2 regions of the Rathayibacter sp. YIM 133350 genome follow, and region 1 is predicted to be linked to the other one. Evidence: predicted binding sites of a transcription regulator. Region 1 holds the regulator's gene; the other holds the start of a gene.

Region 1 (8,096 bases):
GCGGGCGACCGCACGGCCGTCACGCGTGTTCCGCATCCGCCGACCCTCTTGGTACTGCGCCGAACGGTGGAAGTCGCTGATTTCGAGGCCGCGGTAGCGCTTGGCCGCGAGAACGCAGGAGGCCGATGGGTCGCCGGGAACGGCCCGCTCGATGAGGTGCACGTCGGCTTCCTTGCCGCTCTTGACGGCACCGAGTTCGGTGTCGAATGCGGCGGCGGCCGTCACCAGCCACGACGGATGCGGCAGCGGGCCGCGCTGGGTGGGACTCGTCGCCGGCCACGTCGACCAGCGCTGGTTCTCGCCGGGCTCGAGAAGAGGCGGCACGAAAGGAGAGGGAAGGGATGATGTCGGCATGCCGACGGATGCGTCGAACGACGCGGTGAGCTTCTGCACGGTGATTCTTCCGGAGAGGAGGTCACCGATGCCTGAGGGGCTTTTAGACGGCGACCTCGGGGGATGGGAGGTCGAGAAGGCGTGCGACAACGACAGCCATGATCATCACCCCTCTCATCCCGTGGGAGCCCGTGGCGCTCCCGTTTCCGTCAGCATAGCGCCGGAGGGTCCCCCGACCGCAAGGCTTCAGCGCGCGCCGATGCGGGTGGTGACCTCGGCGCCGGCCCGCACGGCCCGCACGATGGCCGCATCCAGGTCGTCTCCCTCGGCGAGGGCTGCCGCGAGCGAACCGACGAATGCGTCTCCGGCTCCGGTCGTGTCGATCGCCGTGACCCGCACTGCGGGCACATGCCGGCTGCCGGATGCCGTGTGCACGCGCACGCCGTCGGCTCCCCGGGTCTCGACGATCGTGGGGATGCCCGCCTCGATCAGGTCGGCGGGGGAGTCGAAGCCGAGCCGGGTGATCTCGTGCTCGTTCGGCAGGATCACGTCGACGTCGGCCAGCAGGGTCGCTGGGAGGATGCGCGCGGGTGCGGGATTCAGAAGAACCCGCCAACCGCGTGCGCGAGCCGCGCCGGCCGCATGCTCGGCGACCTCGAGCGGAGTCTCGAATCCGAGCACCACGACGGCCTCGCCCTCGATGGCCGCGAACGCGTCATCGACGTCGGAGCGTGAGAGGTCGCCGTTGGCTCCCGACGCGACGACGATCGCGTTCTCGCCGCCGTCCGCGACTTGGATGAGGGCGACGCCCGTCGACTGGGAGCTGCTGCGGCGAACGAACGCGGTGTCGACGCCCTCGCCGCGCAGGTTCTCGAGGGCCGCATCGGCGAACTCGTCGTCGCCGACCCGCGCGATCAGCACGGTCTGCGCTCCCGCTCGCGCCGCAGCGACGGCCTGATTGGCGCCCTTGCCGCCGTGCAGGCGCGAGAGATCGCCGCCGATGACGGTCTGGCCCGGGGCCACGATCGCCTCGACGCCGACGACGAGGTCGATGTTGACGGAGCCGACGACGACGACCCGCCCACGCGTGCGTTCCTGCATGCCCCGATGCTCCCATGGCGGTGCCGTTTCCGCCCGGTTCAGCGGCCGTGAAAGGGCGTGCGCGCAACTTGAGTCAGGGTGGCTCAAGTCGGGTTGACAGGGCCGTCGGCACCTGACACACTTGAGTCGTCAAGGCTCAACTCTTGACATAAATTCATCCGGTTCTGCGTTGTACCGGGTGTACAGGCTTCGGCTGCGGCCCAGAATGGGCGAGCCACCCGCCGTCGCGGCATCCGTTCGCGCCGGCAGAAGGAGATAACACACCATGTCACGTGCAGTAGGAATCGACCTCGGAACCACCAACTCGGTCGTCAGCGTTCTGGAGGGCGGCGAGCCCAAGGTCATCGCGAACGCCGAGGGCTTCCGCACCACCCCTTCGGTGGTGGCCTACACCAAGGACGGCGAGGTGCTCGTCGGCGAGACCGCGAAGCGCCAGGCCGTGACCAACGTCGACCGCACGATCTCCAGCGTCAAGCGCCACATGGGCACCGACTGGAAGACCGACATCGACGGCAAGAAGTACACGCCGCAGGAGATCTCGGCACGCATCCTCTCCAAGCTCAAGCGCGACGCCGAGCAGTACCTCGGCGACACCGTGACGGATGCCGTCATCACCGTTCCCGCGTACTTCAACGACGCCGAGCGCCAGGCGACGAAGGAGGCCGGCGAGATCGCTGGCCTGAACGTGCTGCGCATCATCAACGAGCCGACGGCCGCTGCCCTGGCCTACGGCCTCGACAAGGGCAAGGAGGACGAGCTCATCCTCGTCTTCGACCTCGGTGGCGGAACCTTCGACGTCTCGCTGCTCGAGGTGGGCAAGGACGACGACTTCTCGACCATCCAGGTGCGCGCCACCGCCGGCGACAACCGTCTCGGTGGAGATGACTGGGACCAGCGCGTCGTGGACTGGCTCGTCAAGCGCTTCAAGGACAGCACCGGCGTCGACGTCTCGAACGACAAGATCGCGCGCCAGCGCCTGAAGGAGGCCGCGGAGCAGGCCAAGAAGGAGCTCTCGTCGCAGATGTCGACGAGCATCCAGCTGCCCTACCTCTCGCTGACCGAGAACGGCCCGGCGAACCTCGACGAGACCCTGACCCGCGCCCAGTTCGAGAATATGACGAGCGACCTGCTCGACCGCACGAAGAAGCCGTTCCAGGACGTGATCAAGGAGGCCGGCATCAAGGTCTCCGACATCGCGCACGTCGTGCTCGTCGGCGGATCGACCCGTATGCCCGCCGTCTCGGAGCTCGTCAAGCAGGAGACCGGTCAGGAGCCCAACAAGGGCGTCAACCCCGATGAGGTCGTCGCCGTCGGCGCCGCCCTGCAGGCCGGCGTGCTGAAGGGCGAGCGCAAGGACGTTCTGCTCATCGACGTCACCCCCCTGAGCCTCGGCATCGAGACCAAGGGCGGCATCATGACCAAGCTCATCGAGCGCAACACGGCCATCCCGACCAAGCGCAGCGAGACCTTCACGACGGCCGACGACAACCAGCCCTCGGTCGCCATCCAGGTCTTCCAGGGCGAGCGCGAGTTCACCCGCGACAACAAGCCGCTCGGCACCTTCGAGCTCACCGGAATCGCCCCCGCACCCCGCGGCATCCCGCAGGTCGAGGTGACCTTCGACATCGACGCCAACGGCATCGTCCACGTGTCCGCGAAGGACAAGGGCACCGGCAAGGAGCAGTCGATGACCATCACGGGTGGCTCCTCGCTGCCCAAGGAGGACATCGAGCGCATGGTGCGCGAGGCCGAGGAGAACGCGGCGGAAGACAAGCGCCGCCGCGAGTCGGCTGAGACCCGCAACTCCGCCGAGCAGCTCGTCTACTCGATCGAGAAGCTCATCCGCGAGAACGACGAGAAGCTGCCCGCCGACGTCAAGAGCGAGGTGCAGGGAGACGTCGACGGCCTGAAGAGCGCCCTTGCCGGCGACGACGACGAGGCCGTGAAGACCGCGTTCGACAAGCTCAACCAGTCGCAGGGCAAGCTCGGCGAGGCGATCTACTCGCAGAGCCAGGCGGATGCCGCATCCGCCGATGCCGCGGGCGAGCAGCCGGCTGGCGAGACCGCATCCGATGAGGACGTGGTCGACGCCGAGGTCGTGGACGACGAGGAGCAGGCGAAGTAATCATGGCCGACGAGCGTGAGGGCGAAGAGCCCGTCATCCGAGACAAGCGCCGCATCGATCCCGAGACGGGAAAGGTGCGCCCCGCAGAGGGCGAGACGGCTGGGGCCGAGGGCGGCGAGTCCGCCCCCTCGGCGCCCGCCGGCGACGGGGATTCCGTGGGCGGTGTTCCCTCGGAGCCCCTCGAGGGTCCCGATGTCGAGACGAGCTTCACCGACGCCGACCTGAGCTTCCTCTCGGGCCAGACGAGCGTCGAGGAGCTGGCCTCGCAGCACCTGAACGACCTCAAGCGGGTCACCGCCGAGTACGCGAACTACCGCAAGCGCACCGACGCCAACCGCGAAATCGAGCGCGAGCGCGCGATGGGCGAGGTCGTGAAGGTTCTGCTGCCGGTTCTCGATGACCTCGACCGGGCCGACAAGCACGGCGACCTGCAGGGCGAGGGGGCGTTCCCCACGATCGCCTCCAAGCTGCGGGCCTCTGTCGAGCGACTCGGATTGACACCGTTCGGCGCCGTCGGCGACCTGTTCGACCCGACGATGCACGAGGCGATCTTCCAGCAGCCGGACCCCGCTGTGGACAGCGAGGTCGTCGCCGACGTCGTGGAGACCGGCTACTACCTGGGATCGCACATGCTGCGGGCCGCCAAGGTCGTCGTCAAGGTGCCGGCCGAATAGCAGCATGACCATCGATCACTCCGGCTCGATGGGCCGGTAAGGAGACCCATGGCCAGTCAAGACTGGTTCGACAAGGACTTCTACAAGGTCCTCGGTGTCGATAAGGACGTCACGCCGGCTGAGCTCAAGAAGGTCTACCGCAAGCTCGCACGGCAGTATCACCCGGACTCCAATCCGGGTGATACCGCCGCCGAGGCGCGCTTCAAGGAGATCAGCGAGGCGTACTCGGTGCTCTCCGACGAGGAGCAGCGCAAGGAGTACGACGCGGTCCGGGCGATGGGCGGTGGAGCGCGCTTCACTGCAGCCGGCCCCGGCGGCGCGGGCGGCTTCGAAGACGTCTTCGGCGGCATGTTCGGCGGAGGTGCGGGCGGGCGCGGCCAGCAGTACACCTTCCAGCAGGGCGGCGACTACGACGACCTCTTCGGCGGACTGTTCGGCAACGGCCGGTTCGGCCAGACGACGGGCGGCTACCGGGGCTTCGGTGGACCGACGCCGGGCAACGACATCGTGGCATCCACCACTCTGGACTTCCTGACGGCGGTGCGCGGCGAGACGATCACGCTCACGCTGACGGATGGCCGCGAGACGAAGGTGCGCATCCCGCCGGGTGTCGCCGACGGGCAGAAGATCCGCTTGCGCGGCAAGGGGCAGCCCTCGCCCGACGGCGGTGCTGCGGGCGACCTCATCCTCACGGTGACCGTGCGCAAGCATCCGGTCTTCGAGCGCGACGGGCTCAACCTGCGCGTCAATGTTCCGGTGACCTTCGCCGAAGCGGCGCTCGGGGCGACCATCGAGGTACCCACCCTCGGGGGCGAGACGGTCAAGCTGCGCGTGCAGCCCGGCACCCCGAGCGGGCGTGTGCTGCGCGTCAAGGGCCGCGGTGTGAAGACCGCGAAGGGCACGGGCGACCTGCTCGCCGTCGTGCAGGTCGCGGTTCCCTCGCATCTCTCCAAGGAGGCCGAGCAGGCGCTCGAGGCGCTGCAACGTGCGCTGCCCGACGAGAACCCGCGTGCCGACCTGCTGGCGAAGGCCCGCGGGTAGCCCCGGCACGTTCGAGAGGAGATCGGGCGATCTGCAGGATTGATGCACCGCGTCGCATCCTGCACACCGCCCGATCTCCTGCCAACATCAAGACACCGGATGCGGGATCCGCACGCGAGACGCACGGAGGGAACACGAATGGATGAGCACAGCCCGCTCTTCGTGATCTCCGTCGCGGCGGAACTCGCGGGAATGCACCCGCAGACCCTGCGTCAGTACGACCGGCTCGGCCTCGTCTCGCCGCAGCGCACGGCGGGAAAGTCGCGCCGCTACTCGATGCGCGATGTGGTTCAGCTGCGCGAGATCGCGCGGCTCGGCACCGAGGGCGTGAGCCTGGAGGGCATCCGGCGCATCCTGGAGCTCGAGAACCAGGTCTCCGCCCTCGGCACTCGTGTGCGGGAGCTCGAGGCGGCGCTCGCCGACGAGCTGCTGAACCGCCCGGGGCGGCGCATCTTCGCGGCCGGCTCGGAGGGCGAGGTGGTGACGCTGAAGGCGGGAACGCGCGTGCGTCGCTCGAACCAGCTCGTGGTCTGGCGTCCGCTCGACAAGGCGTAGGGCCGGCGCGGTTCCAGCCTGCGCGGCTTTCCCTTCGACAGGCTCAGGGAACAGCGTGGTGACGTGCCTGCGAGAGTCCGGTCCCTGAGCTTGTCGAAGGGCCGGTTCCAGCGTGGTGACGTGCCTGCGAAAGCTCGGTCCCTGAGCTTGTCGAAGGGCCGGTTCCAGCCTGCGCGACTTCCCTTCGACAGGCTCAGGGAACAGTGGTGACGTGCCTGCGAAAGCCCGGTCCCTGAGCGTGTCGAAGGGCCGGTTGCAGTGTGGTGACGTGCCTGCGAGAGTCCGGTCCCTGAGCGTGTCGAAGGGCCGGTTCCAGCGTGGTGAGGTGCCTGCGAGTGCCCGGTCCCTGAGCTTGTCGAAGGGCCGGTTCCAGCCTGCGCGACTTTCCCTTCGACAGGCTCAGGGAACATCCACGGCACTGCCACTAGCCTGTTGCGATGGGGTTCGACTTCGCAGAGCTGCGCCGCCGGCCCGACGTTGAGGCGCCCAACCTCTTCGCCGCGGATGCCGCAGACCGCCTGATCCTCGACGAGGCAGCGGACCTCCTCGCCGCTCAGGAGCCGAACGCGCTCGCCATCGTGAACGACGGCTACGGCGCCCTCACCCTCGGCGCCGCGGCCCTGCACGGCGCGACCGGCGTGCGCACCCACCAGGACGCCCTCTCCGGCGAACGCGCCCTCGCCGCCAATGCAGAGCACCTCGGCCTGACTTCGAGCTACCGCTCCGTTCCCGAGCTCGGCTCCGACCTGCTCACGGGAGCCCGGGTCGTGCTGCTCCGCCTTCCGCGCGGGCTGGATGCGCTCGACGAGATCGCGCAGCAGGTCGCTGCCTTCGCGCATCCGGAGGTCGTCGTCGTCGCGGGCGGCATGCTCAAGCACATGACCACCGCCATGAACGACGTGCTGGCCGCGCACTTCGCCCGCATCGACGTGACGCTCGCGCGGCAGAAGGCGCGTGTGCTCATCGCACGCGGTCCCCGATCCACCCACTCGTCGTGGCCCAAACGGGTGCACGTCGAGACCCTGGACCTCGAGGTCGTCGCCCATGGTGCTGCCTTCGCCGGCGCATCCGTCGACATCGGCACCCGGCTGCTGCTCGCGCACATCGATGATGCGATGACGGATGCCGACGCGGCCATCGACCTCGGCTGCGGCACCGGGGTCATCGCCACCGCGCTGGCGCGTCGTCGACCCCACATCGCGGTGCTGGCCACCGACCAGTCGGCAGCGGCCGTCGCATCCGCCCGGGCAACGGTCGCGGCCAACGGCGTCGCCGATCGGGTCACGGTCGTGCGCGACGACGCCCTCACCTCCCAGCCTGACGGCAGCGCCCGCTTCATCGCGCTGAACCCGCCCTTTCACATCGGCGCGACCGTGCACGCGGGCATCGCCCTCAAGCTCTTCGCCGACGCCGGCCGGGTGCTCGCCCCGGGCGGCGAGCTCTGGACGGTCTGGAACAGCCACCTGCGCTACCGGTCGGCGCTCGAACGGCTCGTCGGCCCCACGCGGCAGATCGCCCGCAACCCCACGTTCACGGTGACCGCCTCACGCCGCCGATGAGCCGCGAGCTCACCCGCGTCGAGCGGCTCATCGACGATGCCGCACACCGGCTGCTTGCCGACGCCGCCGAGCGGGGAGTGCGCGCCGGCCTCATCGAGTTCCTCGTGTTCGGCGCAAAGCAGGCGTGGGCCTGCATCTTCGGAGCCAGCCTGCTCGTCGTCATCGTCGCCGCCCGCCTGTGGTGGCCCGACGATGCCGCGCTCGCCCGCAATGACGCCCTCACCATCGCCGCCGTGCTGATCCAGGCGATCATGGTCGCAACCCGCTTGGAATCGGGGCGGGAGCTCTGGGTCATCGTGCTGTTCCACATCACGGGAACGGTCATGGAGCTTTTCAAGACCGACGTCGGCTCCTGGTCGTACGACGCCGACGGAGTGCTGCGCATCGCCGGGGTTCCGCTGTTCTCGGGCTTCATGTACGCGGCCGTCGGCTCCTACATGGTGAGGGTGTACCGCCTGTTCGACCTGCGCTTCACCCGCTACCCGCGACGCTGGATCACCGCGATCATCGCAGCCGCCATCTACGCGAACTTCTTCACGCATCACTACATCTGGGACCTGCGCTGGCTCTTGCTGGCCGCCGTCGGCGTCGCTTGGTGGCGCACCGGATTGCACTTCCGTGTGTGGCGGCGGGTGTTCCGGATGCCGCTGCTTCTCGCCTTCGCGCTTGTCGCGATCTTCATCTGGCTCGCCGAGAACATCGCCACCT
Region 2 (8,096 bases), on a different contig from region 1:
TCGCGAGTGCCGGATGGCAGCAGGTGAAGATCAGGCGCAGCCGATCGTCGTCGATCACGCCGAGCGACTCGGGCGGGTCGTCGTCGAACAGCATCATGGCCTCCCGGTGCCTGTCGTCTCGGGTGCTCTCACGCCGCAGGCGGTCGATGGCCTTGCGGTTCGCGGTCGTCGTGAGCCATGCGCCCGGGTTGGGAGGGATGCCGTCGGCCGGCCAGCGCTCGACGGCGATTACGAACGCCTCGGCTGCGGCCTCCTCGGCGATGTCCAGATCGCCGAAGCGCTTGGCGAGCGAGGCGAGAACCCGGGCCCACTCCTCGCGGTGCGCCCCGGTGATCGCCTCCCGTGCGTCGATCAGTCGTCGATCTCGAGGAGCGGGCGCACCTCGAGGCGTCGGTTGCACGCCTTCGATCCGTCCGCCATGAGGGAGAGTGCGACGTCGAGGTCGGGCGCTTCGATGATCCACAGGCCGGCCATGTGCTCCTTCGACTCGACGAACGGCCCGTCGGTGAACACGGGCTGCTCGCCGCGACCGTCGATGACGGTCGAGGTGCTGGGATCGGCGAGGCCTCCCGCGAAGACCCAATGCCCGCCGGTGCGCAGACGCTCATTGAACGCGTCGATCGCCACCATCTCCTCCGGCGTGCCGGAGTTGGTCTTGTCGTCGATCACGGAGACCAGGTACTGCATCTCACACCTCCCGGATGCGGTGGGGAACAGGCTGCGATGAGCCTCGTCTTCTATGCATACTGCGGACGACCGCTCGGCCGATAGGTCTGCGCGAGGATGCCGGTTGGGAACCGGAGCGACTCCACGAGTTCGAGCGCGAAGTCCCTGCCCGTCTCGGGGAAGAGCCGGGTACCCGCACCGACGATGACCGGGCACACGATGAGCGTCATCTCGTCGACGAGCTCGTGTTCCAGAAGCCAGCGGATGAGCTGCCCGCTGCCGTGCACCTGGAGTTCGCCGCCGGGTCGGTCCTTCAGTTCGCGGATGGCCGCTTCGAGATCACCCGACAGAACAGTCGTGTCGGTCCACCCGGGATCGGTGATCGTGTTGGAGGCGACGAACTTCGGCCGGCTGTTCAGGGCCCCCGAGAACGGATTGTCCGCGGCATCCCGTACGCCCCAGTAGCTGGCGAAGAGGTCATAGGTGCGACGTCCGAACAGAAAGGCGTCCGCCCGTTGATAGCACTCGGCGATGTAGCCGACGGACTCGTCATCGCCGAGCGGCAGTGCCCATCCGCCCCGGTCGAACCCGGGATCGAGGTCGGGGTTGTTCCCACCGTTGGCCTGCATCACGCCGTCGACGGTGACCTGGGTGTTCGTGACGAGCTTCATGGTCTCTTCCTCTCCTGGGGCACCTCTCGCGGGCTGCCTCTCACTATCGCTACGAACAGCACCGCCCCGATACGACAGGTACAGCAGAAACAGTCTGAACGCGCACGTCGACGCGAGTCCAGAGCACCGGGAATACCTGCGCCCGCCCCGCGTTGGACTTGAGTGCAACACACTCAAGTTTCAACCAGGAGGGTTCGTGCCCGAAGACTTCAACACCGACGGCGGCAGCTCGTTCGACGAGTTCCTCGCCCGTTACCTCGCAGGCGAGCAGGCTCGGCAGGCGCGGTCCATCGACCTCAGCCGCTTTCTGACCGCCCGTACCCAGAGCATCCTGCAGCAGGCGGGACGCTTCGCGCTCGAGCGCGGCCAGACCGAGCTCGACGCGCTGCACATCCTGCGCGTGATCGTCGAGGACGAGAGCGTCACGCAGGCCATCTCGCGCATCGGCGTCGCGCCGGAGCGCATCATCACCGCGACGGAGTCGCGCCTGCCCGCGGCCAGTGAGGTCGCCGACATCAACGCGGCCACCATCACGCCGTCGGCCCAGCGTGCCCTGTTCCACGCCTACCAGGTCGCCCGCTCCAGCGGAGCGACCTACATCGACCCCGAGCACCTCTTCTTCGCGCTCGTGCTGGGACAGGATGCCCCCGCAGGTCAGGTGCTCGCGCGCAGTGGCGTGACGGCCGAGGCCCTCACCCAGGGCGTGCGTGAAGACGCCATGAGCCAGGGCGAGGGATTCGACGGCGATGCCCTTCGCCAGGAGCAGGGAGCGGGAACCGCATCCGCCACCCCGATGCTCGACAAGTTCGGCACCGACCTGACGGCTCTCGCCGAGAGCGGCGAGCTCGACCCGGTGATCGGACGCGTCGATGAGATCGAGCAGACCATCGAGATTCTCAGCCGTCGCACCAAGAACAACCCGGTGCTGATCGGCGAGGCGGGCGTCGGCAAGACCGCGATCGTCGAGGGCCTCGCCCGCGCGATCGTCGAGGAGAACGTGCCCGAGGCGCTGCTCGGCAAGCGAGTGGTCTCCCTCGACCTGCCCGGCATGCTCGCGGGCACCCGCTACCGCGGCGACTTCGAGGAGCGTCTGACCAAGACGATCGACGAGATCGCCTCGAACAAGGGCGAGTTCATCGTCTTCATCGATGAGATCCACACCGTGGTCGGCGCCGGCGGTTCCGGCGACGGCGGCACCGATGCGGGCAACATCCTGAAGCCCCGTCTTGCGCGCGGCGAACTGCACCTCGTGGGTGCGACCACCCTCAAGGAGTACCGCACCATCGAGAAGGACCCCGCCCTCGAGCGCCGGTTCCAGCCGGTGCGCGTCGGCGAGCCGAGCATCGAGGATGCCGTGCTCATCCTGCACGGCCTGAAGTCCGCGTACGAGGATCACCACGGCGTCACCTACACGGATGCCGCGCTGCGCGCCTCCGTCGAGCTCAGCGACCGCTACCTCAGCGACCGCGTGCTGCCCGACAAGGCCATCGACCTGATCGACCAGGCCGGCGCCCGGCTGCGTCTGCGGCTCGGCGTGAAGACCGACGTGTCGGCGCTCATCGAGCGGCTGGCGTCGCTCGAGGCCGACAAGAACGCCGCCGTGCGCGCCGAGCACTACGAGGAGGCCTCGCGCATCCGTGACGAGATCTCGAAGGTGCAGGGCAAGCTCGACGACGCGACCGCGAAGGGTGCCGTCGCGACGTCGCAGGATGCGGCTTCGACGGTCATCGACGAGGCCGAGATCGCCGCGGTCATCTCCCGCGCAACGGGTATTCCCGTGAACCGGCTGACCGAGGGGGAGCGCGAGCGTCTCGCGACCCTCGAAGAGGAGCTGCACGGCCGCGTCATCGGCCAGGACGACGCGGTCACCGCGGTCGCGAAGTCGGTGCGTCGCAGCCGCACGGGCATGTCCGACGCGCGCCGCCCGGTCGGTTCCTTCCTGTTCCTCGGCCCGACGGGCGTGGGCAAGACCGAGCTGGCGCGGGCACTGGCGTCCTCGCTCTTCGACGACGAGCAGGCCATCATCCGGTTCGACATGAGCGAGTTCGGCGAGCGGCACACCGTGTCGCGTCTCGTCGGCGCCCCTCCCGGATACGTCGGCTACGACGAGGCGGGACAGCTCACCGAGCGCGTGCGGCGCAACCCGTACTCGATCGTGCTGTTCGACGAGATCGAGAAGGCGCACCCCGACGTCTTCAACCTGCTGCTGCAGGTGCTCGACGACGGACGCCTGACCGATGGCCAGGGTCGCACGGTCGACTTCCGCAACACGGTCGTCATCATGACCTCGAACCTCGGGTCGGAGTTCCTGGCCTCACGGTCGGGCGCGATGGGCTTCGTGGCCTCGACGGACGGCTCCGGCTTCTCGTCGCAGGACGACGTGCGCAATCGCGTGATGGGCAAGGTGCGCGAGGCGATGCGCCCCGAGTTCCTGAACCGCATCGATGAGATCGTGCTGTTCCAGAAGCTCGGCGAGAGCGAGCTCGCGCGAATCGTGCGGCTCATGCTCGGCGCGACCTCCGCTCGGCTCGCCGCTCGTGAGGTTCGTCTCGAGGTGACGGATGCCGCAGTGGCACTGCTCGCGGAGCGGGGTTACGAGCCGGAGTACGGCGCGCGTCCGCTGCGTCGGCTCATCCAGCGTGAGATCGACGACCGCATCGCCGACCTCTTCGTGACCGGCGCCCTCGGCGACGGCGAGGGTGTGCGCGTGGACGCGGACGGCGGCCACTTCGTCGTCAGCCCGGCGCCGAACGCGACGGTGGAGTTCCCGCGGGCCGCGTAGGCATACGCAGGGTCGAACGACCGCCTCCGGTCGCTGCACGACGAACGCCCGGTCCTCCTCGTGAGGGCCGGGCGTTCGTGTGTTCGGTGCGACTCAGAGGTCGTCTTCAGAGGCCGGATCCTCGTCGGTGATCACGCCCGTCGGCTCGCTCTCGGTCACCACGTGCTTCGAGCCGAGCGATGCGGCCAGCTCTCGGCCCGCCTCGACCGCCTCGTCGCGGCTGGCATAACTCTGCGAGAGTTCCGGGCGGCCCTCCACGCTGTTCTCCCACTGCCCGCGATTGTCACGCGTCTGCACATCTCCCTCAGCCATGCGGCTCCCTTCCTCGCTCCCATACTGCCGTAGGGCACCGGAAGCACCGGTACCGCGAGATGGCCAGGCCGCGTCGGAGCGACCAGGGCCGCTGGCTCAGCTTGCCTCGGCCTCGGCCTGCTGCGCATCCGCGTAGCGGGTGCTCACGAGGATCGGCAGGTGGTCGGAGGAGCCCCTGGCGAGCGTGCCGATGTGGTCGATCTCGAAGCCCACCGAGGTGGCGAGGTCGAAGTGCCCGCGGAAGATGCGGTAGCGCGTGTAGGTGCGGCTGTCGCTCAGCGTGAGTTCGTAGCCGTCTTCGCGCACGGTGCGCGCCAGCTTGTCTTTGAACACCGGATAGTTGTAGTCGCCGACCATGAGGGTCGGCAGGCCGGGTCCTAACTGCTGGAGCTCGGCGAGAGCCGCCTTGATCTGATGGCGACGCAACGAGTTGAGCGCCGTCAGGGGTGCCGCGTGGAAGGATGCCACGACGATGTCGCGATCGGCGTGGCGGTCGAAGAGCCTCACACCGACCAGGCGCTCGTGCGCCGGTTTCGCGATGCGATCGTGCATCGACTTCTTGAGCGCGACGGCGCGGGTCGCCTGGAACTCGAACTCGTCCGACCGGTAGTACACGGCCAGGCCGAGGCGGTTGCCGGTCGTCGAGTGCGCCTGCTCGAGCGGACCGAGCGTATCGGGCAGGTCCGTCGTGTCGCACTCCTGCAGACAGATCACGTCTGGCGCATACTGCTCCGCGAGGGCGGTGAGCTCGCCCACGGCGCGGTGCTTGCGCAGGTTGTAGCTGAGTACCTTCACTTCTGCAGCTTAGAAGCTCGCGCAGGCGGCAACGCGCTCCACGGATCATGCTCACAGGGAATCCACTTGGTCGTCGGCATGGATGATCGCTGTCGCGCTAAGAGGCGTGAGGGGGGATGTAGCCGCCGATCTGCATCGCGTTCAGTATGGAAGAGACCAGCCAGATCGTGAATGCCAGGCCGCCGATGAGGCTCAGGGCCGCGAGGGTGATCGCGACCCACATGGGAGCCAGCCCACGGCCGGTCGCCCGACGCACCAGCACGCTGCGGCCGATCACGTAGACGAAGGCTCCGAGGAAGGCCCACGCCCAATGGAAGGTGCGTGGGATGCCACGCCGGGTCAGTTCGCGCCGGTCCAGGTACGAGAACCAGACGCCGATGCCGAAGATCACCCAACCCGAGAGTGCGCTGATCAGGTAACCCGGGCTCGCCATCAGCGCGCCCGAGCCCGTATAGCCCTCGCTCCGGCTGCGCACGATGGCCGAGACGTAGTCGGACCAGTCAATGGTGAGCAGCGGAAGGACGCCGAGGATGGGCAGAAAAACGATGACCCAGATCCACGGCGTATTGGTGTTCACGTCGCGGTCGACGGGACTCGAACCTGCACCGGTATACGTCCACTGGTCGGTGTACTCCGACCACGACGTGCCGTTCCACCAGCGCTGGCGGCCGGAGCCGCTCGGATCGGGATACCAGCCGGCCGGAACACCGGCACCGTCGTACTCGCTCACGGGCGTCCTCTCGTCGTTGAGCAGAGCCTAGGGGACGCAGGTGTCTGCTCGAGGACCGGTGGCATCTGTTCTGGTGTCGTGCGCCGCGATCACGCCGTCGCCTAGGCTGACGCCCGTGGGCATCCTGTTCTCCTTCGTGCTGCTGGTGGCGCTCGTCTTCACGCTCGCCGACATCATCACGCGCGACAGCGGGGACGTGAAGCACCTGCCCAAGTTCGCCTGGGTGCTGCTCGTGATCTTCATCCCGCTCATCGGCATCGTGCTGTGGTTCACCCTCGGCCGCGAGTACTACGGCTCCTCGGCTCCGAGATCGCCCTTCACGGCGCACGGCCGGGCGCCGGTGACCCCCCAGCCGCACACGCCGCCCGCGCCGACGACCGAGGAACAGCTCGCCGAGCTCGATCGCGAGATCGAGTACTACCGGCGCCGCGCCGAGCTCGAGAAGCTGAAGCGCGAAGAGGAGGGCGACGCGACCGCCTGAGCTCTCGCGTCAGGCCTCGTCATCGGATGGTCGGGCCTCGTGGTGCCGGCGCCCGTGCGTGCGCCGGTCCTCCTTCATCTCAGACTCGAAGATGTGCCGCTGGCCGCCCATCAGCTCATCGCGCACCGTTGTCTCGAGAGTGCGGAAGGCCGAGTAGTAGCCGTCGTCGTACTCTTCGACAACCTGGAAGGTCCACCGACCCTCGAGCACGTTTCGGCCCACGAGGTCCCGCTCGATCCGATCGGCGAGCTCGTCGCGGCCGGCCTCGCGCAGCAGGTCGACGGCCTCGCCGAGGGCGAGGTCGGCTGTTCCCGTGAGCCGGTGGAAGGCGTAGAGGTTGCCCCGCGCCTGCTCGATCGCCTCGAAGGCCTCAGAGACCTTGCCCGCCGCCGCAACGGTGGTGTCGTCGGCTCCGTCAGGGCGACGGCGGATGCGGTTCGCGTCATCCGAATCAGTCATGCCTCGATCCTCGCGCACGTCGCTGGGTCGCGGACGGGGTTGACGATGGCGGCCCGCCGGTGTGGTGGGAGGTGGCCGGCTGACGGTGGGGGCTGGGAGAGTGGGGACATGCGACGCATCGGTGCGATCTTCCAGCCCGCCTTCCCTCCCGAGCAGCTGCGTTCGGCGGTTCTGGCCGCGGAGAGCTCGGGGCTGCCCGAGCTCTGGCTGTGGGAGGACTGCTTTCGTGAATCCGGTTTCAGCACGGCTGCGGCTGCCCTGGCCTGGTCGCAGAACCTGACGCTCGGCATCGGCGTGGCGCCGATGCCGCTGCGCAACGTCGCGATCACCGCCATGGAGATCGCCACGATCGCGCGGCTGTTTCCCGGGCGCTTCGTTCCCGGCGTCGGACACGGCGTATTGAGCTGGATGGGCCAGACCGGAAGCCGAGTCGCCTCTCCGCTCACCCTCATGCGCGAGTACGTGCCCGCGCTGCGCAGCCTGCTCGCAGGGGAGGAGGTCACCACGAGCGGCCGGTATGTGCGCCTCGACCGGGTGCGGCTCGAATGGGCGCCCGCGGAGCCGCCGATGATCATGGCGGCTGGCGAGGGCCCGAAGACGCTGCGGTTGACGGGAGAGATCGCCGACGGAACCGTTCTCACCGGCGGGACCTCGGTGGCGCGGGTGCAGCAGGCGGTCGAGCTGATCGCCGAGGGCCGCGCGGCGGCCGGTCGAACCGGTCGCAACGAAATCGTCGTGTATCTCATCGCCGCCTTCGGCGGACGGGAAGCGGTCGAGCGCGCGAACCGTGAACTGGCGGAGTGGAAGCTGCCGCCCGACGCGCAGCTCGCGCCGGCGGGCGATGCCGCTCAGGTGGCCGAAGCCGCTGAGCGCTACTTCGCGGCGGGAGCCGACGCCGTCATCCTTCAGCCGACGGCCGATGAACCCGACCTGCCGGCATTCCTGCGCAACGCGGGTGCTGTCGCGAACCACTTCGCGGGCTGAGCGGGGCGCAGGGGTCGGCGCGGAGGCGGTGATCCCAGACACCCAGTCCGAGGCGCCGCCGGGTCAGGGCGTGATCGAGTCGACGAACCGGAACGCCTCCCCGGCGACCTCCCGCCAGCGGTCGGGGCTCTCCGACTGCGGCACCGCCGCCCACTCCCGCATGGCACTGCCGCGCATGACCATGTTGTCGAGGCCGAGCGCGGCGATGCGCTCGGC

What was found. The regulator HspR, encoded in region 1, represses chaperone genes until heat shock. The targets are predictions, from matches to a motif close to AAGTTGAGTCNNNNNGACTCAACTT.
Positions count from the first base shown of each region.
Region 2: a site for HspR is predicted at 1,493-1,517, ahead of WDJ51_RS07750 (ATP-dependent Clp protease ATP-binding subunit). Genes of this name have one in related genera too.

Region 1 is NZ_JBBELO010000034.1:101,257-109,352, forward strand. It holds gene WDJ51_RS13515 (serine protein kinase RIO) at 1-393, opposite strand, end outside; gene WDJ51_RS13520 (ribokinase) at 580-1,434, opposite strand; gene dnaK (molecular chaperone DnaK) at 1,700-3,559, shown strand; gene WDJ51_RS13530 (nucleotide exchange factor GrpE) at 3,562-4,233, shown strand; gene WDJ51_RS13535 (DnaJ C-terminal domain-containing protein) at 4,282-5,274, shown strand; gene WDJ51_RS13540 (heat shock protein transcriptional repressor HspR) at 5,413-5,829, shown strand; gene WDJ51_RS13545 (class I SAM-dependent methyltransferase) at 6,267-7,388, shown strand; gene WDJ51_RS13550 (DUF817 domain-containing protein) at 7,385-8,096, shown strand, end outside.
Region 2 is NZ_JBBELO010000025.1:29,232-37,327, reverse strand. It holds gene WDJ51_RS07765 (RNA polymerase sigma factor) at 1-400, opposite strand, end outside; gene WDJ51_RS07760 (YciI family protein) at 352-687, opposite strand; gene WDJ51_RS07755 (dihydrofolate reductase family protein) at 738-1,337, opposite strand; gene WDJ51_RS07750 (ATP-dependent Clp protease ATP-binding subunit) at 1,534-4,119, shown strand; gene WDJ51_RS07745 (DUF2188 domain-containing protein) at 4,213-4,431, opposite strand; gene WDJ51_RS07740 (endonuclease/exonuclease/phosphatase family protein) at 4,528-5,226, opposite strand; gene WDJ51_RS07735 (DUF2510 domain-containing protein) at 5,324-5,956, opposite strand; gene WDJ51_RS07730 (PLD nuclease N-terminal domain-containing protein) at 6,072-6,437, shown strand; gene WDJ51_RS07725 (hypothetical protein) at 6,447-6,896, opposite strand; gene WDJ51_RS07720 (LLM class flavin-dependent oxidoreductase) at 7,005-7,880, shown strand; gene WDJ51_RS07715 (hypothetical protein) at 7,944-8,096, opposite strand, start outside.